Regions from separate parts of the Anaerospora sp. genome, predicted to be linked through region 1. Evidence: riboswitches for the same ligand, from Rfam matches in the RefSeq annotation. Region 1 holds a riboswitch; each other region holds the start of a gene.

Region 1 (7,841 bases):
TATAAGGGAGGATCACAAAATGAGCGAGAATGCAGTATTGTGGGAAGAACTGACCTTGGATGATGCGCTGGAGCTGGCGGAAAAACGGGGGATTATTATTGTACCTGTTGCCACAACCGAGGCGCATGGTAATCATCTGCCGCTGGGTACTGATACCTATACGGCAGAATGGATAGCGCTCGAATTAAGCAGAAAAACCGGCCTGCCTGCGCTTGTACCGACGCCGGTACGGGCAGGGTCATCACCAACTTTTCATTATGACCGCAAAGGAGATCCTGTGCCGGGTACGCTTGCTGTAAGTCACAGCACGCTGCACGCGTTTTTAAAGGATATTATCCGCGGTTTGTGGACTTCAGGCTTTCGCAAGATCATTATTATCCAAGGTCATGGCCAGGAACCGAATCTGCAGGTAATTACGCAGGAGGTTGCTACTGAACTTCGCAGAGAAGACAAATCCATCTTTATTGCCGCCGCCACATACTGGGAACTGGCTGCTGAGACGCTGCGCCGGGAAGTGACAACTCCTTTTTACCATTCCGGTGAGGAAGAAACCAGTAATGTCCTATTCGTCCGTCCCGACCTTGTAAAGCTGGAAAAAAGTATCGGCAAGGAATTGGTGCCGCTGATTGATAAATCGCTGCTGAAAAAATCTATCACTCAGGATGAGACGGAAACTTTCCAGGTTTTTGATATTGCCCAGATGATTCCGATACCGGAGCCGGGGCACCGGAGTGCTGCCGGTATTGGGACAACAGAGCAGATTAGAAGTGCAACCGCTGAAAAAGGGGAAAAGGTTTTGAACAGAGCGGTGGAGCGGTACCTGGACCTGATACGGGATCTGGAGGAAAACTATGCACCGCAGGAAGTTCCTGGATCGGACGTAAAACAGCGGCCTGCAGTCAAACGGTTTGCAGTTAATTACTAGGTTGTCACAGGAGGATTCGTTAATGGCTAAGCTAACATCAGGCGCTTCGACAGAAAAATTTTGGGATGCCAAATTGGAAACACAAAGCAGGCAGGAATGGGATGAGCTTAAGCTGGTGCTGCTGAAAAAACATTTACGCCATGCTTATGAGGGATCACCTTATTACCGGCACAGCTTTGACCAGGCTAAGGTGCATCCCGACAAAATAAAAACATTAACCGATATTCAGTATTTCCCTACTATTGAAAAGAAGCTGATCAGGGAGAGGCAGGAGGCTGTGCTGCCTTTTGGCGATTTGCTCGCCGTACCCGAACGGGACGTTGTTTATATTTCCACTTCCAGCGGCTCTACCGGGATACCTACCGCCTCGCCCTTTACTGCTCAGGACTTTGAGGACTGGATAGATTATGAGGCCCGGCAATTTTACTCCAGCGGGCTTCGCCCGGAAGACCGGTACTGCCATGCGCTGAATTTTTCCCTCTTTGTCGGCGGACCCTGCGTATTAGGTGCTCAGAAGGTAGGAGCGCTGACGATTCATGCCGGAACCATACCTTCCGACCGGCTGCTGATGATCGCCCGGCAGTTTCAGGCTACCGCCATCTGGACGACACCTTCCTATGCCTGGTATTTAGGAGAAACGGCTAAACAGCAGGGCTTTAACCCGGCAACTGATTTTGCTATCAGGAAGATTTTTGTCGCCGGTGAGCCGGGCGGCTCTATTCCGGAGACGCGGGGACAGATTGAAGCGCTGTGGGGCGCCGATGTATATGATTACTACGGCTTGTCCGATATTTTCGGCTCTTGCGCCGGCATGTGCGAGGCCAAGGATGGCTTGCATTGGGCCGAGGATCATATTCTGCTGGAGGTGCTGGACCTTAAAACGGGAGAACCGGTGGCAGAAGGAGAACGGGGCGAAATGGTGCTCACTACTTTGAAAAAGTCTGCCCGGCCGATGGTCCGTTTTAGGACGGGAGACATCGTGTCTTACACGACCGAGCCCTGCAGCTGCGGCCGGACTGCCTTACGGCTTCACGGCATACACGGCAGGCTTGATGATATGCTGATCATAAAAGGCGTTAACGTCTTCCCCAGCGATGTGGAAGCGATCGTTAGGAAAGATGCCGATTATACTGGCGAATACCTGCTGGTAGTGAACCGCCGCAATCATCTGGATGAATTAACGGTACAGGCAGAGCATGCTGAAGGTCGTGTTAACCTTCAGGAGTTGGCGGAACGGCTAAAGAAAAATTTAAAAGCCACGACAGGCATTTCGGCAGCTGTGGAGATTCTGGCTCCCGGCACTCTGCCCAGAGCAACTCATAAAGCCAAACGGGTTGTGGATAATCGTTCCCAGGTATGGAGCTAAAACTGTCAAAAGAAATGAGGAATTAAAATGGCATTAAAAAACGGTGACCAGTATAAAGCGAGTCTCGCTAAACTGCGTCCTAATATTTATAAATGGGGCAAGCTGATTGAGGATGTGACCACGCATCCGGCAACAAGGCTGCATGTAGAATCGGTTTCTCATTCGTATGACGCAGCTTTTACGGAGGAAACCGGTATTTTTACCAGGACCTCCCATTTGACGGGACAAAAAGCCCATCGCTGGAATACGCTGATGGCCAGTGCCGAAGACGTGCTGGCCAATAGTCAGATGAAACGGGCTCAATTCCACCGGACAGGGACCTGCCAAGGCGCTACCTGCGCAGGATGGACAGCGCTCAATGCTCTTTGGGCAGTTACCTATGAGGCTGATAAAGAATATGGCACACCCTATCACCAGCGCATCAAGGATTATTTTGCCTTGGTGGAAGATCATTCGTTTGCACTGGCTGGGGCGCTGACAGATGCTAAAGGCAACCGGGCACTGAGTGTTGCCCAGCAGCCTGATGCCGATAGTTATCTGCATGTTGTGGAAGTTAAGCCCGACGGAATTGTTGTCCGGGGCTGCAAAGCCCAGATTTGCGGCGTTGCAGCTGCTCATGAAATTATCTGCGTACCGGGCAGTGCTCACGGTGAAGCCGATAAGGCGGCAGCGCTGGCCTTTGCTATACCCAGGGATGTACAAGGGCTTACCATTGTGGAAACACGCCGTCCCAGTGACAGCCGTGATGAGGAAGAGGGCTGGGACTCGCCTAAGGCAGGCGGGATCACACAAGCATTCCTGTTGTTTGATAATGTCTTTGTTCCGAATGAACGAATTTTCTTGTGTGGAGAGTATTTATACACAGGTCTATTTTTGCATTACTTTACGGCGATCTACCGGGCAGCAATCGGTGCCTGTGTGGCTGGTCAGGGAGATATAATGATCGGTGCCGCCATCAACATGATTAAGGCAAACGGGCTAAACCAGAAAACATTCCAGGAAAAACTCAACCAGATGGCAATTAATAATGAAATTACCTATGGTATCGGACTGGGCGCCATGTTTAAAGGGGAGCAGCATGCTTCCGGAGTCTGGATTCCCGATCCGCTGCTGGCTCATGTCAATAAAACACAGGTGGCTACGCTGCCTTATCAGACAAAAGTACTTGCTCAGGAAATCAGCGGCGGAATAGCCGAAACGGGCTGCTTTCCCGCCTATCAGGATTTTCAGTCGCCAGAATACGGTGATAAGCTGGTACGGGCGCTGACGGCAGGCATAGATGGGAAAGAACGGGCTAAAGCAGCCCGGCTGGTAGAGTGGCTGACGGTTGGCGGCGGCATTCCCGGCTGTATGCATGGCGGGGGTTCACCGGAAGGTGCAAAACTGGTTGTCCGTAAAAGCGAGCCATGGACTAAATTTGCCGAATGTGCCCAAAAAATTGCGGATGCAGGCAAAGAATATTAGGCGCCTGTACCTGGAGGTATTGACTGCCAATTTCTAATATGCTAGGATAACAGAAATTGGAGATATTAGGGCTGATCAGTGACAACTGAAGGCAAAGGGATTCCACCGGAAACCTTTGCCTTTTTGTATAAAACAAATGAGCCTGCACTGTGCAGGCTGGTAGAGAGAAGAGATAATATGAAACAGCACGTCTGGGTTGACAGCCAAAATCGCAAATTGTCCGTAGTCGTTCACATCAATGAGGAACAGGAGAAGCAGAAGGCCATTGTAGTTTGCTGCCATGGTTTTACCAGTGATAAAATCGGTACGAATCAACTGATGCTCAATGTTGCCAAAGCGATTGCCGCAGCGGGAATTATCACGGTTCGCTTTGATTTTTCCGGTTCTGGCGAAAGTGAAGGGGAGTTTGCAGATGATACGATTGTTAGCGGCTGGCTGGAGGATGTAGGCAATGTCTTCCATTGGATAAAAGGCGAGCCACGTTTTAGTGGATTGCCGGTCTATCTGCTGGGACATAGTTTAGGCGGGCTTATTGCTCTTAGCTATGATGATGCGGCAATAGCCGGACGGCTGGTGCTGGCGCCGGTTGTGAAGCCGATTGACAACTTTTGCGATATCATTCTTGGTCCCGAGTTGTGGCAGCGGTCCGTACAGGGCGAAACTATTGCCAACTTCTTAAATAAAGGCTTTAGCCTCAGTCCCCGTTTTGCAAGGGAGCTGCTGGAGAAGCGCTATGAACCTTTAGTTAAAGCACAGTCTTATCAAACGCCGCTATTCATTGTGCATGGTGATGAGGATGCCGTTGTGCCGCTAGCGGGCTCACAGGAATTGTACTCCCGGTACAAACGCGAAAAACAGTTGGAGATTATTCCTGCCGATCATGTGTTTGCCGGAAGGCATGCGGAACTCACTTCGCTGCTGGTAGGCTGGTTAGAAAAACAAACGGAGGGATTATGATGGTGAGAGAAAAAAATGTAGAGAGCTTATCCTGCACTGACTGCAGTATTTACAATTGCCGGACTAGAAGCAAAGCGTTCCCAGGCTTTTGCCTGACAACCAAGGATAATGATGGCCATCCTATTGCTGAGGATATTGAAGAAATAAAAAACTACCTCCAAGGGGACGAAGAGGATGCGATAGTAGCCAGAGCTTCGGCCCAGGTAGAGGGACTTTTTTATGGTAAGCTAACCCGAGTAGAAGAAATTATTGAGTTTGCCAATCGCATCGGTGCGAAAAAGATCGGTATTGCCACCTGTGCCGGGTTGATTGAAGAGGCAAAAATCTTTGCGGATATTCTCACTGCCAAAGGACTCACCTATTACAGCGTAATTTGTAAGGTAGGCTCGGTGGATAAAGCGGAGATCGGCATACTGGAAGAGCACAAAATTAAACCGGGCGGTCATGAAGCAATGTGTAATCCCATTCTTCAGGCCCGCATATTAAACTACCACAAAACAGACCTTAATGTGGTTGTAGGACTGTGTGTAGGACATGATTCGCTGTTTATTAAATACTCGGATGCTTTAGTTACCACTCTTATTACAAAAGACCGGCTGACAGGGCACAATCCGGCAGTTGCTTTATACACTGCACATTCGTATTATAAGCGGCTGCTGCAGACAAAAGAATAGCGAAATGAACAATAATAGGGCATTGACAAGTGACCGAAAAAAATGTTAAAATCGTCACAATTGAATATGACTCTTATCTAGAGTGGTCGAGGGACTGGCCCGATGACACCCAGCAACCGGCAGCAATGCAGTGGTGCTAATTCCAGCAGGATTTATCCTGAGAGATGAGAGAAAGGTCGGAATTAAAAAGCCCCTTTCCTCGTGGAAGGGGGCTTTTTATTATGGATGCCTCCAACCCTGGAGTGCTTTAGCGATACATGTTGGAGGTGAAGGATTTGACATTGGAAAGCGTGTCAATAGCAGACGAATTACTAACTACGGTTGATAGTTTTTCTTGCGTTGCCCATGTAAAAGTAAATTTGCTGAACAGCTCTTGTGCTGTTTCACACATACTGCAAGAGCTTGCCCGTAACAATGTGAATTTAGAATTAATCAGCATTCGCTCCGAGCAAGTGATGTTTACGGTGCCGGAGGAAGCAATAGATGTTGTTTATACTGGTTTAAAGCAGCTAGGCTGTTGCTTTGATATTGAAAAGCAATGTTCAATTGTGTCCATCAGTGGTGGCAAGGTTACACAAGTACCGGAATTGACTGCCCGTATTACCGGAGAACTCCTTTCGCAGCAGATACCACTTTTACGAATGTTTGGCTCGGTCCATCAAATAACAATGCTATTACCAACGACTCATCTGCCATCAATGGTAAGTATTCTGGAGAGTAAATTTGGCATTGCATTTATATAAGTTTTGGAGCTGAAAGACATTTGTACGGTATTGTTAGGAAAAGAGAGGGTATATATGGAACAGAAAATAGATAAAACCGGTAAAGAAACTGGAGCAGCGGCTTCTAAAAAAGGCTACAATCAAATAGTTATTACTATCAGGGACGGCAAGGTAATTTCCTTTGAACAAAGCGTTTATGACGGTGCTGCAGATAGAGCAGAAGGCAATAGTGTGTAGTGGGAAAGCAAATGTAAATCCAGTGTTGACAGAGGTGTAAGAGGATGGTAGAATTTATTCATTAAATTGCATAAACTCTTATCAAGAGTGGTCGAGGGACTGGCCCGATGACACCCGGCAACCGGCGGCAATGCTTAAGGTGCTAATTCCAGCAGGATAACCCTGAGAGATGAGAGAAAGGCGTATGTAACTCCTTTCTTCGGAAAGGGGTTTTTCGTTGTGGTGAAGCGATAACCGGTTAGAAATGGAGTGAGCAATTTGACAAAGAATACGAATAAGCCAGCCCCTAAGAGCGAGGAAGTTATTTCCGATGAAGTGCTGGAAAAAATAGAGAAATCCTTCAAAGGGATGCTGCATGGAACCATTACTCTTATTATCCAGGATTCGCGGGTCATTCAACTGGAAAAACACGAAAAAATAAGACTTGTTTAAAGGAGGCACAGGGAATGGAGAAGAGTAAAGCCGAGCTGGCAGCGCCTAGCAAGAACTCCAAAAATTCCGCTGAGCTTCAGAAAATGATACTTGAGGCAATCGGCGGATTAAAATATGGTCAGGTCGTATTTGTTGTTAAAAATGGAAAAGTCGTTCAGGTGGAACGAACGGATAAAAGCCGGGTTACCGGTCTTGAAGGTATATTTGGCGATGGAATTTAGGTCTTATTCCTGGTTGGAAGGTACGCCCTAGGGTGTGTCTTCAAACTAGCGGAATGGTCAATGGCGAGTGATTTTTGTGCCAGGCAAGGCAATTTTTTGCAGGAATAATGGGCCTTATTTCAAAAAAAATTAACGCAGTATGGTGCAAAAAGCACCGTCAGTGGACGTCTTGATAGTTTGAAAACACGCCCTAGGCCGATCAGTAAACTGAAGGCTCTAAATAAAAGTTATCAGTTACAATATTGGGAGGAGAATGAACGATGACATTACCAGAAAACTTACGTTTAGCGTCTTTAGCAGTCCATGGAGGACAAGAGCCTGATCCGACAACCGGTTCGAGAGCAGTACCTATTTATCAGACAACCTCTTATAATTTCAGAGACAGCGAGCATGCGGCAAACTTGTTTGGCTTAAAGGAATTTGGCAACATATATACGCGGATCATGAATCCGACAACTGATGTCCTGGAGAAACGCATTGCTGCTCTAGAGGGCGGAGTGGGAGCTTTAGCCTTTGCCTCCGGTCATGCAGCCATTAGCGCGGCAATATTCAATATTGCCCAGGCCGGTGATGAGATCGTCAGTTCAGCCAGTCTATATGGCGGTACTTACAACATGTTTGCCTATACATTGCCGCGGCTGGGTATTAAGGTACATTTTGTAGACTCAAGTGATCCGGAAAATTTCCGCAAAGCGATTACTCCGAATACAAAAGCTATTTATGCCGAAACAATCGGCAATCCTAAGATTGACGTGCTGGATATTGAAAAAGTTGCGGCAGTTGCCCATGAGAATGGCATACCGCTGATTATTGACAGCACGTTTGCTACACCTTATCTGTGCA
Region 2 (7,841 bases), on a different contig from region 1:
ATTTTTCGCCCTGATTTGCAGCTTACCCTAGTTGACTCTTTAAATAAACGGTTAACGTTTTTGCAGTGTGTGATAGCAGAGTTAGGCTTAACTGATGTAACTGTTGTACATGCACGGGCAGAAGAGGGAGCTCGTAAAAGAGAACTGCGTGATAAGTTTGATGTGGCTTTGTCACGTGCTGTAGCAAGACTAAACGTATTGAGTGAGTTATGTTTGCCTTTTGTTGCTCCTGGCGGCTGCTTTATTGCTTTAAAAGGGGCGCAATATGAAGAAGAAGTAAAAGAAGCTCAACAGGCAATTCGTGTATTAGGCGGCAAATTAATCAAGACCCAGCCGGTCAAACTGCCTGGTCTTGATGATAAAAGGGCAGTGATTTATATTCGTAAAGAGAAACCTACACCTGGCGTATATCCCCGTAAGCCGGGAACTCCAGAAAAAAAGCCGCTTTAATTAGAGGAAATTCCCAATTTTATGCCGAATAGGAAGATAGATTGTGGTAAGGCGGTGTTCTCATGAAAAAATTAGCCCGGTTTCTGGGTTTGGGGAATGAGAAAATGGAACAGGACAAGCCGGTGTTAACGCATTTAGAACATATAGCCGAGACAGCTGCTGTTATTGAGAGTTGCGTAGAAAATGCGGTAGAAATTCAAACTGTTGCCATCGAAACAATTGTTCCTAATCCATTTCAGCCTCGAAAGATATTTAATGATGAAGCGTTGCAAGAACTATCCAGTTCAATACGGGAGTATGGAATTATTCAGCCTTTGCTTGTCCGGCGTACTGATGCTGGATTTGAGCTGATTGCCGGAGAACGTCGTTTGCGGGCTTCTAAGCTTGCCGGATTAACGGAAGTACCGGTTATTATTCGCGTTTTGGATGATAAGGAAATGGCTGAACTAGCCATGATCGAGAATCTTCAGCGCGAAGATTTGCATTTTTTAGAGGAAGCATTGGGTTATCAAACCTTATTGTTTAATTTTGGCTTAACGCAGGATGAATTAGCTCGCCGGCTGGGAAAAAGTCAGTCTACTATAGCGAATAAGCTTCGTCTATTGAAACTTCCCGGTGATGTACAAACGATTCTCGTTGATGATAATCTGACTGAGCGTCATGCCCGTTCATTGCTTAAAATTGAAGATCCTGCTATGCAAATGGAGATTTTAAACAGCGTCCGGCAAAAAGGAATGAATGTAAGGGAAACGGAGAATTACATTGAGGAAGTTCTTGAAGACATTTCCCGGGAAATGGCAAAAAAGAATGCTCCTAAGCAAAATGTTATTAAAATTATCCGTGATGCTCGCATTTTTATTAATACAATTAATAAAGTGGTAACTGATATAAAGAAAACAGGTTTAAATGTAATGGTTAAACAAGATCAGGATGATGATTATGTTACCATTAATCTCAGGATACCAAAACGAAAATGATCATAAATAAGAGGCACGCTGCATAAAAGCAACGTGCCTCTTTACTGTATCAGAGCTTATAAGTTTTAAGAGGATAGGAAGCATGAAGCTTTATAGTTGGTCAGTCAGTGCCACTACTGTTTGAATATCATTTAATGGCATGATATGAACACCATGAGCTATATTTTTGGTGCCTCTGACCAGCTCGGCTGCTATCTCAAGTCCGGCTGCTTTTCCACCTGCTGCCATACGGTCCATAATTGTCTGAGGAATAGTAATTCCTGGGACCTTTTCGTGGAGATAAAGCGCCATTTTGTGGCTCTTAAGCGGTAAAATGCCCATCAAAACGTAAATTGGCAGGTCTTTTACTTTCTCCATAAATCGCTTGGCTATTTCCAGGTCATATACTGGCTGTGTTTGAACGAAGCGGGCACCTGCAGCTATTTTTGCTGATAACTTTTCCAGTTCTTTATCTAAATCATCGGCTCCGGGATTGACTGCGGTGCCGATAAAGAAAGAAGTACCTTTCCCTAGTTCATTTCCCATAGTATCGCGCCCGTTATTTAGCTTTGCCGATAATTCAATTAATCCCGTTGAATCAGTTTCAAAAACAGCTTTTGCCTGGGGATGATCTCCTTGCTGAGGATGATCTCCTGTGAGCGCTAGTATATTATGAACCCCAAGAGCGGCAGCTCCCAGTAATTCTGCTTGCAATCCAATGATATTGCGGTCACGGCAGGTAAGATGAAAGATTGTCTCTAAACCCACATCAGCCTGAATCACATGGGATAGGGCAATGGGACTCATACGCAGATTAGCCATAGGGCAGTCTGCAATATTGACAGCATCGATACGGCTCTTGAGCTGCTGTGCTTCTGAAATAGTTTTTGACGCATCAGCACTTTTAGGAGGATCTAACTCTACCGTTAAGGTAAATTGGCCATTAGCGAGCTTGGTTTGTAATGTACTCATATGGTCGTTTCCTCCATTAATTGTTTGGCAATATTGACTGCAGCGACTCCGTCAGATGCATAGGTATCGGCACCGGCTCTGTCTGCATATTCCTGTGTGAGGACAGCACCGCCAACGATTGTTTTTACTGAGAGTCCGGCATTCTTTAATGCTATTATTGTTGCATCAATTTGTGGCATCGTTGTCGTCATTAATGCACAAAGGCCTACAATATGAGCTTGATGGCTGTAAACCGCTTCAACAATTGTCGCTGTATCTACGTCTTTGCCAAGATCAATAACGGTAAAACCATTATTCTCTAATAGAGCGGCAACGATATTTTTACCAAGATCATGAATATCACCCTTGACTGTTGCCAGTACTACTTTTCCGCGGCTGGTGGTACTGTGAGAGGGAAGGATTTCTTTAATGGTGAGAAACGCTGACCGCATTGTTTCGGCAGCCAACATAACCTGCGGCAGGTAGCAGTGGCCTGCTCCATAGGCAGCGCCAATGTTGTTCATCGCTGCAGTTAAGCCGTTATCAGTAATATCAAGTGCTGTATGACCATCATTCAGAGCTTGGCGTACCAGCGGAATGACAGCTTCTTTCTCGCCGTCTTCAACAGCAATGCGTATTTGGTCAAGCAGACTGCCTGTTCGGTCTGCGGCTCTAGCTGGAGCACTCGGCGGTGCTGCCCCATAAACGGTACTATAGTATTTGCCGTTTTTATCATGACCTAAGAGGGGCTGTGAAGATGCTATTATATCCTGCATTAATGGGTCATAAGGATTTAAAATCGGTGCATCAAGACCTGCAGCCAGGCTCATAGCGCAGAAGGTGGCATTCATCAGATCACGGCGGGGCAGGCCGAAGGAGATATTGCTTAAGCCCATTACGGCCGGATAACCAAAGTGCTGACGATATTGCCGGAGGGTGTCCAGTGTTTCCAGAGCTGCTTGTTTCTCTGCTGCCACAGTGAGAACTAATGCATCCAGCAGCAGGTCATTGGGCCGTAATCCGGCGGCAAAGGCAGCGTCTACGATCGTGTGAATGACATCAACCCTCTCTTGGGCAGTTTGTGGCACTCCTCCGGGGGCTATCGGCAAGCATAGTACGGCTGCACCGTATTTTTTCGCTAAGGGTAAAAAGCTTTCCAGTCTTTCCGGTTCTGCACTTACTGAATTGATTAAGGCTCTTCCGGGATAAGCTTTTAAACCTGCTTCTAATGCCTCCGGATCAGTCGTATCGATTGCTAATGGTACATCTACCAGCATAGATAATTCCCGTATAGCCTGAGTCATAGCAGCTGCCTGGTCAATACCGGGGACACCCATATTTACGTCAAGTATTTTCGCGCCTGCCCGAACCTGGCCGAGAGCTTCTTTCTTTACTGCGATAAACTGGCCTTCCTTTATATCTGCAGCCAATGCTTTTCGCCCGGTAGGATTAATCCTTTCGCCAATGATGGCAGTAGGAAAGGAGGGTCCGAGAAAGACTGTTTTGCTGCGGCTGGTTAAAGCTGTATATGCCGGTACTTGACGATGCGGCACCAGATTTTGGTCGAAATGATCTACTACGTTTCGAATCTCCTTAATATGATCAGGTGTTGTACCGCAACAACCACCAATGTAAGAAACACCTGCAGAAAGCAATTTAGGTATCCACTCGGCCATTTGCGCAGCACTCATCGGAAATACAGTCTGACCATTGATTAGTTCCGGCATACCGGCGTTGGCCTGAATACTGATAGGCAAGCTGGTTGCTTTGGCGAGGCTTTCTGCAATTGGCAGCAGTTGAGCCGGACCAAGCGAGCAATTAGCGCCGATAACAGAGGCACCCATTGCCTCAAGAATGATAGCTGCCGTCTGTGGGTCTGTTCCTGTGACTGTCCGGCCATCTGCTCCGTAGGAGAGCTGACAAATAACAGGCTTAGTTGTGGCTGCTTTAGCAGCTAATAAAGCTGCACGCATCTCCTGGATATCAATTACTGTTTCTATCAGGATATAATCAACACCCGCTTCAGCGAGAGCACAAATTTGCTCATAGAAAACATCGTAGGCTTCATCAAAGCCTAAATTGCCGATTGGTGTAATAAATTTACCTGTTGGTCCTACAGAGCCGGCAATCTTAGTTTGTGGGCCGCAAGCCTGGCGTGCAGCATTAACAGCGCATTTATTGAGCTCTGCCACTTTATTGCTCAAACCATAGTGCTGAAGTTTGATACGGTTGGCACCGAATGTATTTGTTTCAATGATCGTAGCACCGCTGGCAATGTACTGCTGATGGATTGCGGTAATGATATGAGGCTGTTCAATATTATACAATTCCGGACAATAGCCAAGTGGTAACCCTGCTTGCTGCAGCATGGTACCCATAGCACCGTCAAATACATGAATCATAGTAGGTTAGGCTCCTTTCTTTATAAAAAGGGATTGTTTTTATTTGTATGTAAGAGACTGTTATTTTGTTTTCTTGCTGTGGCAATCGACTTGGCTACAATTTGCACATGTGTTCTTGATCTCTGAATCTGCAGCTGTAACCATAGTAGATGAGCGGGGAATAAAACCAATGACGGCGGATACTGATTTTCTAGGTGACATCATAGACGTTTCAGTTACTGTAATACCGATTTGTTCGGCTCCGGCAAGTTTAATGATTGCGGTCTGAGCTGTGATGTCCCAGTTGCCATAGCCAGGGCTGAAGCGCCAGGTGGTTTTATACCCAAGACGGGCTGCCTGCTGGTCAATTAACTCATTCAGTTGATCAGCTACCATTTCGACAGCAGTAGTAGCTGCTGCATCCAGTAGTAATGCCGAGGTGTATTCACCTTTTTCAAAATGACCGGTTATTGCTTGCTCTAATTGCTTGCCGATTGTTACAGCTAATATAGCTACTTTTTCAGCACCAGCAAGATGTTTTTTGATAACTTCACCGGTGAGTTTTAATGGTTCAAGGGCTGCAATGAGTGCCTGCTCTGATTGGTAGGGGTATATCTCATAAATCCCCGCAGGTTTTGCCAGGCTTTGTACCTCTAAGCAAGCTTCACTTATTAGTTTAGTCGGGAAATCCTCACTTCGTGCCAGTCCGGCATAACGGCGAGTTTCCTTTTCATCAACTTTTTGTAATGTGGCATTATAAACCGGCACTGATTTCCCTCCTTATAATACATAAGCCCCCAATCCGTAAGGAAAGGGGGCAATACCTTTCCTCTCATCTTTCAGGAATACTTTCCTGCTGGATTTGGCACCACTGCATTGCTGCCGGTTGCCGGGTGTCATCGGGCCAGTCCCTCGACCTCTCTGGATAAGAGATATTAGTATGTAGTTATCGTAATGGAATTACTATATCGTATTAGACGAGAAGTTGTCAACTAAAGGTTAATATTTATCGTTATGTTAACCATAATGATAAATATTAACCTGTTTCATTTTATTATTATTATGTTAATAAGAATAAAGTTTTGTCGGGCAATGGCTTTTCTGGTATTAAGATGTATTTTTTGCAGGAGAAAGATGGTTTTATGTGGAAGTTCAGCAAGACTTACATTAGATGAGGTGAATTATTTTGGTTAAAGTGATCGCCATTGCCAATCAGAAGGGAGGCGTTGGTAAAACAACAACTTCTGTTAATCTGAGCGCCTGTTTGGCCGCGCTTGGCAAAAAGGTACTGCTTGTTGATATAGATCCGCAAGGAAATTCTACGAGTGGCCTGGGAGTAAACAAATCAACTATTAAGCGGTGTGTATATGATGCTTTGGTTAATGATGTGCCAATCGAGTCGCTAACGCTGCAAACAGAAGTCCCCAATTTATCATTATTGCCTGCTACTATTCAGCTAGCAGGTGCAGAAATCGAATTAGTATCCATTATGTCCCGTGAAACAAAAGTAAAGCGTGCACTAGATAAAATTAAGTACAATTATGATTTTGTGATTATTGATTGCCCTCCTTCATTAGGTCTTTTAACGATTAACTCTTTAACTGCTGCCAATTCTGTTCTTGTCCCTATTCAGTGCGAGTTCTATGCGCTGGAAGGATTAACACAATTGATGAATACCATACAGCTCGTTCAAAAAAACTTAAATCCTTCTCTTACCTTGGAAGGGGTAGTTCTTACAATGTTTGATGCCAGAACAAACCTCTCTATTCAGGTTGTAGATGAAGTGAAAAATCATTTTCGTAATAAGGTATATCAAACAATTATTCCCCGTAATGTCCGCTTAAGTGAAGCGCCCAGCCATGGTCAGCCTGTTATGATTTATGATCCAAAATCCAAAGGGGCAGAAGTTTATTTTGATTTAGCTAGAGAGGTGATTGGTGATGAGTAAACGTGGATTAGGTCGTGGCTTAGACGCTCTTATACAAACCGCGTCAACAACCAATAGCGAACAACTTGGACCAACTACAGATATTCCTGTAACGATTATTACACCTAATAAATTTCAGCCTAGACGAGTATTTGATTCAGAGGCTTTAGCGGATTTAGCACAATCAATTAAGCAATATGGTGTTGTTCAACCAATAGTTGTGCGTAAGACGCTCAATGGTTATGAGTTGGTTGCAGGCGAGCGGCGCTGGCGGGCATCACAATTAGCAGGTTTAAAAACCATTCCCGCTGTTATTAGAGAGTATACTGATGCAGAAATGACGGAAATTGCATTAATTGAGAATCTGCAGCGGGAAGATTTAAATCCGATTGAGGAAGCTTTTGCTTATAAAAAGCTGATGGAAGAATTCGGACTTACGCAAGAAGAAGTAGCTCGTAAGATTGGTCGTAGTCGATCTCACATCGCGAATATGGTCCGATTGCTTAATTTAACGCTTGTTGTACAAGAACATGTTTCACGTGGAACATTATCGATGGGACAAGCAAGACCAATTTTATCATTAGAAAGTGAAGAATTACAGATTGAAGCTGCAGATATTATTATCGAAGAAGATCTGTCTGCCCGTGATGCAGAGGAGTTAGTGAAACGTTTAGCTACAACACCGCGAGTAAGAAAACAGGTGCAACCTGAGAAAAGAGAATTTTTTCTAGTTGAAGCTGAGGATCGTCTCAAAATGATTCTCGGGACGCAGGTGAAAATTAAACCAGGCAAAATTAAAAGCAAAATAGAAATTGAATTTTATTCTGGAGATGATTTAGAACGAATCATTGAGACTCTTGGCGCGCCACAGGCGGAAGCGGCAGCTAGTAAGCTTCAAGGACCTTTAGTTGTGTAATGTTTCACGTGAAACAAAAAAACATAGCAATAGGTGATTGCAATGGATAATGCTTTTCGTGTAGAAAAAGACCTCATCGGTGAACGGAACGTTCCAGCTGAAGCCTACTATGGCATACACACAGTGAGAGCAGTAGAAAATTTCTCGATGAGCGGATTTCCGGTAGACTTAACACTTATCAAGGCTATTGCATTAATTAAAAAGGCCGCTGCTATGACTAATAGTGAATTAGGATGGTTAGAACCTGCAATTGGCAATGC
Region 3 (7,841 bases), on a different contig from region 1:
TTACTTTGCATTAGTGCCTGCTGCTCGTTAGCTGCTAAAACAGTTAACTTCATGAGCTCCGCAAAAGGCGGATATTGCAATTGTGAGCGATAAATAATCTCTTGCTCGTAAAAAGAACAGTAGTCCTGAGCAGCTGCCGTAGTTACAGCGTAATGGTCCGGGTTATACGTCTGGACCACAACATGACCGGGTAAATTTCCCCGCCCTGCCCGGCCAGCCGCCTGCGTGAGTAATGCAAAGGTCCGCTCTGCGGAGCGAAAATCCGGTAAGTTTAAGGCGCTATCTGCTGCCAGAATCCCCACTGCAGTAACATTTTTTACATCATGGCCTTTCGCTACCATTTGTGTTCCCAGTAATATATCATATTTGCCAGCGGCAAATTCGTGCATAATACGGTCACTATCAAGCTTTCCACCGGTTGTATCCTGATCCATACGGACAATCCTCGCCTGAGGAAAATTCTTGTTTAATTCTTCCTCCACTTTTTGCGTGCCTGTTCCAAAATACCGTATATAGCGGCTCTGGCAAACCGGGCATACATCGGGTATTGCCTCTAACGCCTGGCAGTAGTGGCACCGCAGCGTTTTTTCCGAAGCATGATAAACAAGTGACACCGAACAATGGCGGCATTTGAGTACCAACCCACATTCCCGGCATAATACGAAAGTGGCATATCCACGGCGATTGAGTACAATGACTGCCTGTTCCCCTCGCTTGAGCGTGTCGGTCAGCAGATCGACCAGCGACTCGGATAATACGCTCCTTCTGCCCAGAGCCAATTCTTCCCGCATATCAACCGTAGTTACCTTTGGTAATAGAGCGTCATCTACACGCGAAGGCATAGACAGCAATTGGTGATTCCCTGATAAAGCCAGATAATAGCTTTCCAGCGACGGAGTTGCGCTTCCCAATATGACGGGTGCACCTGACAGCTTTCCACGATAGAGCGCTACCTGGCGGGTGTGATAACGCGGCGTTTCTTCTTGCTTATAAGTAAATTCATGCTCTTCATCCATGACAATCAACCCTAAGTTTTGTACCGGCGCAAAAATAGCCGACCTGGCGCCGATAACAATTCCGGCCTGATTACTCTTTAATCGCTGAAAGGCATCAAAACGCTCCCCGACTGACAATTTACTGTGTATGACCACCACATCATCACCAAAGCGTGCCTTAAAACGGGTTACAATCTGATTAGTAAGCGCAATCTCCGGAACAAGTACAATTGCCTGCCGCCCCAAACAGCGGACCGCTGCAACCGCTTCCAGATACACCTGCGTCTTGCCGCTGCCGGTAATTCCGTGGACAAGAAACGATTTGTGCTGCTTCGCTTCCACTGCAGGCAAAATAGCCTCAAGTGCTGACTGCTGCTCGCCGGTAAGTTGTACATCAGAGGCAACACAGCGTATATCTGCATAGCTATCCCGCAAAAGCTGCCGCTCTTTCATGACAGCTGCTCCGGTATCGACAAGTCTCTTTACCGTATCGGCATTAACACCATCAGCTTTCAGCACAGCTAACGGCAAGCTTTGTTTGGCTAGAAGCAGGTCCAGCAAACGCTTTTGGGCAGGGCGGTTCGCCAGGGAATTCCGTACCTGCTGCGCCTCGTCAGCACTTATCGCTAGTTCCACATAGCGCATAAACTTTGCATGATTGGTATTTCTTGTTACCGACTCTATCGTAATCAGGCCAGAACGAACAAGCGAGCGAATCACACGTTTGATACCGTCACCGAATTTTTTTTCCAGCTGAGTCAAACTATGCTGCCCCTCATTAAGCAGAAAATGATACAGCTGCCCGTAAATCACCGGTTTGGCCGTAAGCAGCTTGATAACGTCCTGTTCACCGCACTCCTCGTTTGCGCGAAAAGCTGAGTTACTCTTTATCCCCGCCTTTCCTGGAATAAACAAGCGTAAAGCCTCAGCTAACGTGCATAAGTAATAGTCACATATCCATTGTGCAGTTTTAAGCATATGTTCATCAAACCATGGTCCATCATCCAGTGTATCTAATAATGGTTTTAACCCAGATGTATCCCCGGAATTCATCCCGGTAATAAATCCCTCTACCTTGCGTCCTCCAAAAGGAACAACCACCCGCCAGCCAATATTGACATAGTCCAGCTCGCTGGGTATAGAATAAGAAAAAGCCTTATTTACTGTGCGCACAGGAATATTTACAATGACTTGCGCAATTTCGTTCATATAATGTCTCCTGACAATAAGAGAGAGGGACTTTACAGTCCCTCTTCCGGTTCATGTACCTAAATTATTTCGAGATAGAATAGAAAACACCTGCTAGGGCACAACGCCCTATCCTTGAATTGAGTAACCCAGTGTTTGCAGCGTTTCTTCGATGTAACCGTCCGCAACTACCTCTGAATTGTACTCAATTGTAACCTTTTTCGATGTAAGATCCACATCGACACCGGAAACTCCATCAAGATGCGATAGCGTATGCTCGATTCGATCCCGACAATGTTCACCCTTGAGCCCACCTACACGATAGGTCGATTTTTTTTGCACAGTAATACTAACCCCCTTGGTTAATTTCATGGGCAATATTAGTATTACCAGGGACTGAAATTCTCACTCGCAAATTATAAACCTGCTTCTTGACGCAGAATTTGGGCTTTATCAGTTGCTTCCCACGGTAAATCAACATCCGTGCGGCCAAAATGACCGTAGGCAGCGGTTTGACGGTATATAGGACGACGTAAGTCAAGTGACTTAATAATACCGGCAGGACGCAGATCGAAATGTTTATCTACTAATTGGGCAATTTTACTTTCCTCAACCTTGGCTGTGCCAAATGTTTCAACAAAAATAGATACCGGACGGGCAACACCAATTGCATAAGCTAATTGAATTTCACATTTATCAGCTAACCCGGCAGCTACCACATTCTTTGCGACGTAACGGGCAGCATAGGCAGCCGAACGATCCACTTTTGTAGGATCTTTGCCCGAGAAAGCGCCACCACCATGACGGGCCATCCCGCCATACGTATCTACTATGATCTTGCGCCCGGTTAATCCTGAGTCACCCTGCGGACCGCCAACTACGAAACGGCCGGTAGGATTAATATAATATTTTGTTTTATCGTCAAGCAGCTCTGCCGGCACTACAGGAGTAATGACTGCAGATAGAAGATCTTGTTCAATTGTTTTCAAATCGACGTCCGGGCTGTGCTGGGTTGAAATAACAATAGTATCAACGCGTGAAGGTTTGCCATCAATATACTCGACAGTAACCTGTGTCTTGCCGTCAGGACGCAGATAATCCAATTGTCCGTTTTTCCGAACTTCTGATAACCGTCTTGCCAATTTATGTGCTAATGAAATTGGTAAAGGCATATATTCAGGAGTTTCATTGGTAGCATAGCCGAACATCATGCCCTGATCGCCGGCGCCAATAGCTTCAACTTCATCCGACTGACCTTGTTTGGCTTCTAACGCTTGATTAACCCCCATGGCAATATCTGGAGATTGTTCGTCAATCGATATTAACACGCCGCAGGTTTCACTATCAAAACCAAACTTAGCACGTGTGTAGCCAATATTTTTAATCGTTTCCCTGACAATTTTGGGAATATCTACATAGCATTTTGTTGTAATCTCACCAACTACATGAACGATACCAGTTGTCACTAATGTTTCACAAGCTATCCGTGCAGCAGGATCCTGAGCAATAATTGCATCAAGAACACTGTCCGAAATTTGATCAGCTATTTTATCAGGATGCCCTTCCGTTACGGATTCAGATGTAAACAGCACTCGTTTTTTATCCACCTTACAACCTCCTAAAGAGTATTATTTTAAGACCTCGACATATTTCGAGTTAGGTGAAGTCTATATTATCATATTCAAAAGCTGTAAATGTTGAATAAGATAAAAAAAAACTCCCACAGGGGAGGGTGACGCGCACTCCCCATCTTGCAGAATAAATCTGCCGGAATTGGCACCGTTTTCGCATAAATGTCGAATGGTTGCCGCGGTTTCATTGGGCCTGTCCCTCCACCAACTCTCGATGAGCATTTATATAGTTTTCACCAAAGCAATTGTAAAATAAAAGAGGTGAAAAAGCAAGAAATTTCTACATTAATCCACAAATTTTGTCTAATATAATACCGGCAAGTTTGGTTTTTTCCATTTTGGGCAGATCTTCTATTCGCCCATCACGATAAAGCAGCTTAACAATATTCGTATCCGTATTGAAGCCAGCATCAGGCAGCATCACATTATTGGCAACAATCATATCCGCATTCTTACGGTTGAGTTTCTCGGTAGCATAGGTAACCAACTGCTCCGTCTCTGCTGCAAAGCCAATTAATATTTGCTTCGTTTTTAGTCTGCCCAATTCAGCGAGTATATCCGGATTTTTTTCTAAGAGAATCGTCAACGTTTCATCATTCTTTTTGATTTTATGCTCCGCCTGTGCGACGCTGCGATAATCGGCAACAGCTGCCGCCTTAATGACAATATCGGCATCAGGATATTCAGCCAAAACAGCATTGCGCATCTCCTGCGCCGATTCAACGTTTACAACAGCAACGCCCTGAGGTGCAGGTAAGTTTGTAGGTCCTGACACCAGTAAAACTGCAGCACCTCTCTCAGCAGCAGCTGCTGCAAGAGCATAGCCCATTTTACCGCTTGACCGATTGCCAATATACCGAACCGGATCAAGCGGCTCACGAGTGCCACCAGCAGTAATCAGAACTTTTTTTCCTGCCAAAGAACAGCTCTGCTTTGTAAGATTCTCTACATACTCAACGATTCTACTCGGTTCAGCCAAGCGGCCAGGTCCCTCGACACCACATGCCAACATACCAGTGCCCGGTTCAATAAAATGATATCCCAGCGATGCCAGCTTTGCGATATTTTGCTGTGTAATGGGGTTAAGATACATATTGGTATTCATAGCCGGCGCCAATATGACTGGCGCTTTAGTAGCCATAACAGTAGTACTTAACATATCATCGGCAATGCCATTTGCAATTTTACCAATTATATTAGCTGTGGCAGGTGCAATTAAAAACAAATCAGCTAAAGTTGCTAATGCAATGTGCTCAACATTCCAGGTTTTTGGCTCTTCCCACATTTTCACAGCTACCGGATTCGCACTCAGTTCACGAAAGGTTAGCGGTGTAACAAATTTCGTTGCACCTTCTGTCATGATAACATGAACAGAAGCTCCGGCTTTCTTAAGGCGGCTGACGATCTCAACCGCCTTATATGCTGCAATACCACCGGTTACACCAAGAACGATATTTTTGCCTAGCAGCATTCTTCCACCTACTTAATACCTGTCTTGGTACGCTCAAAAGTAACTTTATTTTGCGAAATTTCTTCCAAGGCAAGAGTAACAGGTTTATTCGATTTGCTTTCAGCCGCTGCCGGTTCTCCGCTCATAATTTCTCTGGCTCTCTTGGCAGCAAGTGTAACCAGCGTATATTTACTGTCTACTTTACTTACTAAACTATCTAAGGATGGATGTATCATCGTAGTCCCACCTCTATTCTTCTAATCTGCATTTGTCATGGCATATATGTTCAATTAATGCATTGTTTCGCTTTACCTTACACCGTTCAGCTGAAATGATAGCCGCAATTTGCTTTACTGCGTCCTCCACCTTATCATTCACTACGATATAATCGTAGTTATGAGCCAGCAATAATTCCTTGCTGACACAGTTGAGACGCTTGCGGATGACTTCAGGGCTATCCGTCCCACGCTTATAAATTCGTTGTGAGAGTTCATTGAGAGACGGAGGTACTATGTAAATAAAAACTCCTGCGGAAAACTTCGTTTTAACTTGCATAGCTCCCTGTATATCAATCTCTAATACAACATCTTTGCCTTGGGCCAGCAATTGCATAACATGCTGCTGAGGCGTACCGTAATAGTTGCCGTACACTTCAGCAAACTCCAGCAAATCATCCTTTTGTATCATCGTTTGAAATTCTGCATGAGACAAAAAGAAATAATTAGTGCCATGTTGTTCACCTGGGCGTGGTGCCCTTGTAGTTGCAGAGATGGAATAATGCAAATCAGGATAACTACGCAGCAATTCACGGCAAATTGTCCCTTTGCCGGTGCCGGACGGCCCTGACAGGACAATGAGAATTCCTTGCGGCGTCATAAAGTGGCTCCTTTCCGTATGCTATTCGGCCGTATCATCACTGCTAGTCTCTTTACTAGCCAGGCGATGAGCTACCGTCTCAGGCTGGACAGCAGAAAGTATAACATGATCACTATCTGCAATTATAACCGCACGGGTACGGCGGCCGTAAGTGGCATCAATTAACATACCCCTGTCACGGGCTTCTTGAATAATTCGTTTAATAGGTGCCGATTCAGGGCTGACAATGGAAATAATCCGGTTTGCTGACACAATATTACCAAAACCGATATTGATTAGTTTAATATCCATTCACAATTCCTCCTACAATTTACTTCGCATGAAACCATTCTATATTACTCTATGTTTTGGATTTGCTCTCTGACCTTCTCAATTTCACTTTTAATTTCAACAACAATTCCGGCAACAACCAAATCATTTGCTTTAGAGCCGATCGTATTCGTTTCCCGGTTAATTTCCTGAATAATAAAATCTAATTTGCGGCCAACTGCCTCACCGGACAGCAAGGCGGCACTCAATTGAGCCATGTGGCTTTTAAAACGAACAATTTCTTCTGTAAAATTCGTTCTATCTGCAAAAATTGCTGTTTCCTGCAGTAAGCGCCCCTCGTCCGGTTCTACTCCAACCGATACAACAAGTTCACGCATTCTTGCAGAAAGCTTATTCCGGTACTCTTCTAAAATTTCCGGCGCCCTGACTTCAATCTGCTCTATTAGGCCGGTCAGTTTTTCTACACGTGATAATAAATCCGTCTGGATCGCTTTTCCTTCGGCCATTCGCATGCCTAGCAGGTTGGTAATCGCCTGATCAATTGCCTCATTTAATTTTGACCAAATTAATTCTACATCCTCGGCAACTTCCTCTACCTTCAGCACATCCGGATATTTAGCAATGTGATAAACATTGTTATTCAGCGGCGTATTGAGTAAACTGCCTAATTCTTCTAATGCACTATGGTACGCCATTGCTAATTCTTTGTCAACCCTAACTATCCGCCTCTTTTGAGAATAGTCATCTAAAGTAATATATACATCAATCCGCCCTCTTGCCAACGAACCGGCAACAGCCCGGCGTATTCTGTCCTCAAGGCTGCCTAAATGTTTGGGCATCCGAATGACAATTTCATTATACCGATGATTAACAGCCTTGACCTCAACGATAACTCGTTGGTTGGCATCGAGGAATTCTCCCCTGCCAAATCCAGTCATGCTTTTCAGCATTAAGAGCACCATCCTTTGCGTAAGTATTATTGACTGCAAAAATTATATTTAATCCTGATTTTTCAAATTTACTTCTCCTTTCTTCTGATAATTCCTTTTTTCTCCTTAAAATAAAAGACTCGGCAATCGCCAAGTCTTTTTCTAGCGGCTATTTAATTTTAGCTAAATCAAAGTAAAAGGAGTGGTTCTGCTTTTCACCCGTTATCACCTTGAGCATAACCGGCTTATTCGGATCAATATCCCGTTCAAAAAAATAGAGATAGCATCTAGTCATATACAGGGGCTTATTGCTGTTTCCGGCTGCAGAAATACGCTCAGCCGCAGCACTGTTTAAATCCCGGGCAAAAATATCTTTATTCCCCTGCTTAATAACAGCAGAAATTTTGTCAGCGAATTGTGGGGTATCGCCATAAAGAGTTACACTAAAACTCAAATATCCGGCATAGTCAGACAGTATTTTCTCACTGTCCCCTACTTTTAC

The links. A riboswitch is a leader RNA that binds a small molecule or an ion and turns the genes downstream of it on or off. The one in region 1 is predicted to bind S-adenosylmethionine.
Region 2: linked by a shared signal. The riboswitch ahead of RTR76_RS00650 (vitamin B12 dependent-methionine synthase activation domain-containing protein) and the one ahead of RTR76_RS13555 (YezD family protein) in region 1 are both predicted to bind S-adenosylmethionine.
Region 3: linked by a shared signal. The riboswitch ahead of metK (methionine adenosyltransferase) and the one ahead of RTR76_RS13555 (YezD family protein) in region 1 are both predicted to bind S-adenosylmethionine.

Annotation. Positions count from the first base shown of each region.
Region 1 is NZ_DALZUO010000016.1:69,074-76,914, forward strand. Features, by position in the region: gene RTR76_RS13520 (creatininase family protein) at 20-925, shown strand; gene RTR76_RS13525 (phenylacetate--CoA ligase) at 948-2,291, shown strand; gene RTR76_RS13530 (4-hydroxyphenylacetate 3-hydroxylase N-terminal domain-containing protein) at 2,319-3,755, shown strand; gene RTR76_RS13535 (alpha/beta fold hydrolase) at 3,834-4,712, shown strand; gene RTR76_RS13540 (DUF1847 domain-containing protein) at 4,709-5,386, shown strand; SAM riboswitch class I at 5,457-5,557, shown strand; gene RTR76_RS13545 (hypothetical protein) at 5,662-6,129, shown strand; gene RTR76_RS13550 (hypothetical protein) at 6,184-6,345, shown strand; SAM riboswitch class I at 6,421-6,521, shown strand; gene RTR76_RS13555 (YezD family protein) at 6,604-6,777, shown strand; gene RTR76_RS13560 (YezD family protein) at 6,792-6,998, shown strand; gene RTR76_RS13565 (homocysteine synthase) at 7,259-7,841, shown strand, end outside.
Region 2 is NZ_DALZUO010000001.1:129,680-137,520, reverse strand. Features, by position in the region: gene rsmG (16S rRNA (guanine(527)-N(7))-methyltransferase RsmG) at 1-450, shown strand, start outside; gene noc (nucleoid occlusion protein) at 513-1,427, shown strand; gene RTR76_RS00660 (methylenetetrahydrofolate reductase) at 1,518-2,378, opposite strand; gene RTR76_RS00655 (homocysteine S-methyltransferase family protein) at 2,375-4,759, opposite strand; gene RTR76_RS00650 (vitamin B12 dependent-methionine synthase activation domain-containing protein) at 4,820-5,506, opposite strand; SAM riboswitch class I at 5,568-5,670, opposite strand; gene RTR76_RS00645 (AAA family ATPase) at 5,925-6,686, shown strand; gene RTR76_RS00640 (ParB/RepB/Spo0J family partition protein) at 6,679-7,581, shown strand; gene RTR76_RS00635 (aspartate ammonia-lyase) at 7,624-7,841, shown strand, end outside.
Region 3 is NZ_DALZUO010000004.1:78,787-86,627, forward strand. Features, by position in the region: gene priA (primosomal protein N') at 1-2,204, opposite strand, end outside; gene RTR76_RS05225 (heavy metal-associated domain-containing protein) at 2,313-2,525, opposite strand; gene metK (methionine adenosyltransferase) at 2,600-3,790, opposite strand; SAM riboswitch class I at 3,927-4,035, opposite strand; gene coaBC (bifunctional phosphopantothenoylcysteine decarboxylase/phosphopantothenate--cysteine ligase CoaBC) at 4,095-5,285, opposite strand; gene rpoZ (DNA-directed RNA polymerase subunit omega) at 5,294-5,500, opposite strand; gene gmk (guanylate kinase) at 5,514-6,140, opposite strand; gene remA (extracellular matrix/biofilm regulator RemA) at 6,162-6,431, opposite strand; gene RTR76_RS05255 (YicC/YloC family endoribonuclease) at 6,476-7,360, opposite strand; gene RTR76_RS05260 (hypothetical protein) at 7,509-7,841, opposite strand, start outside.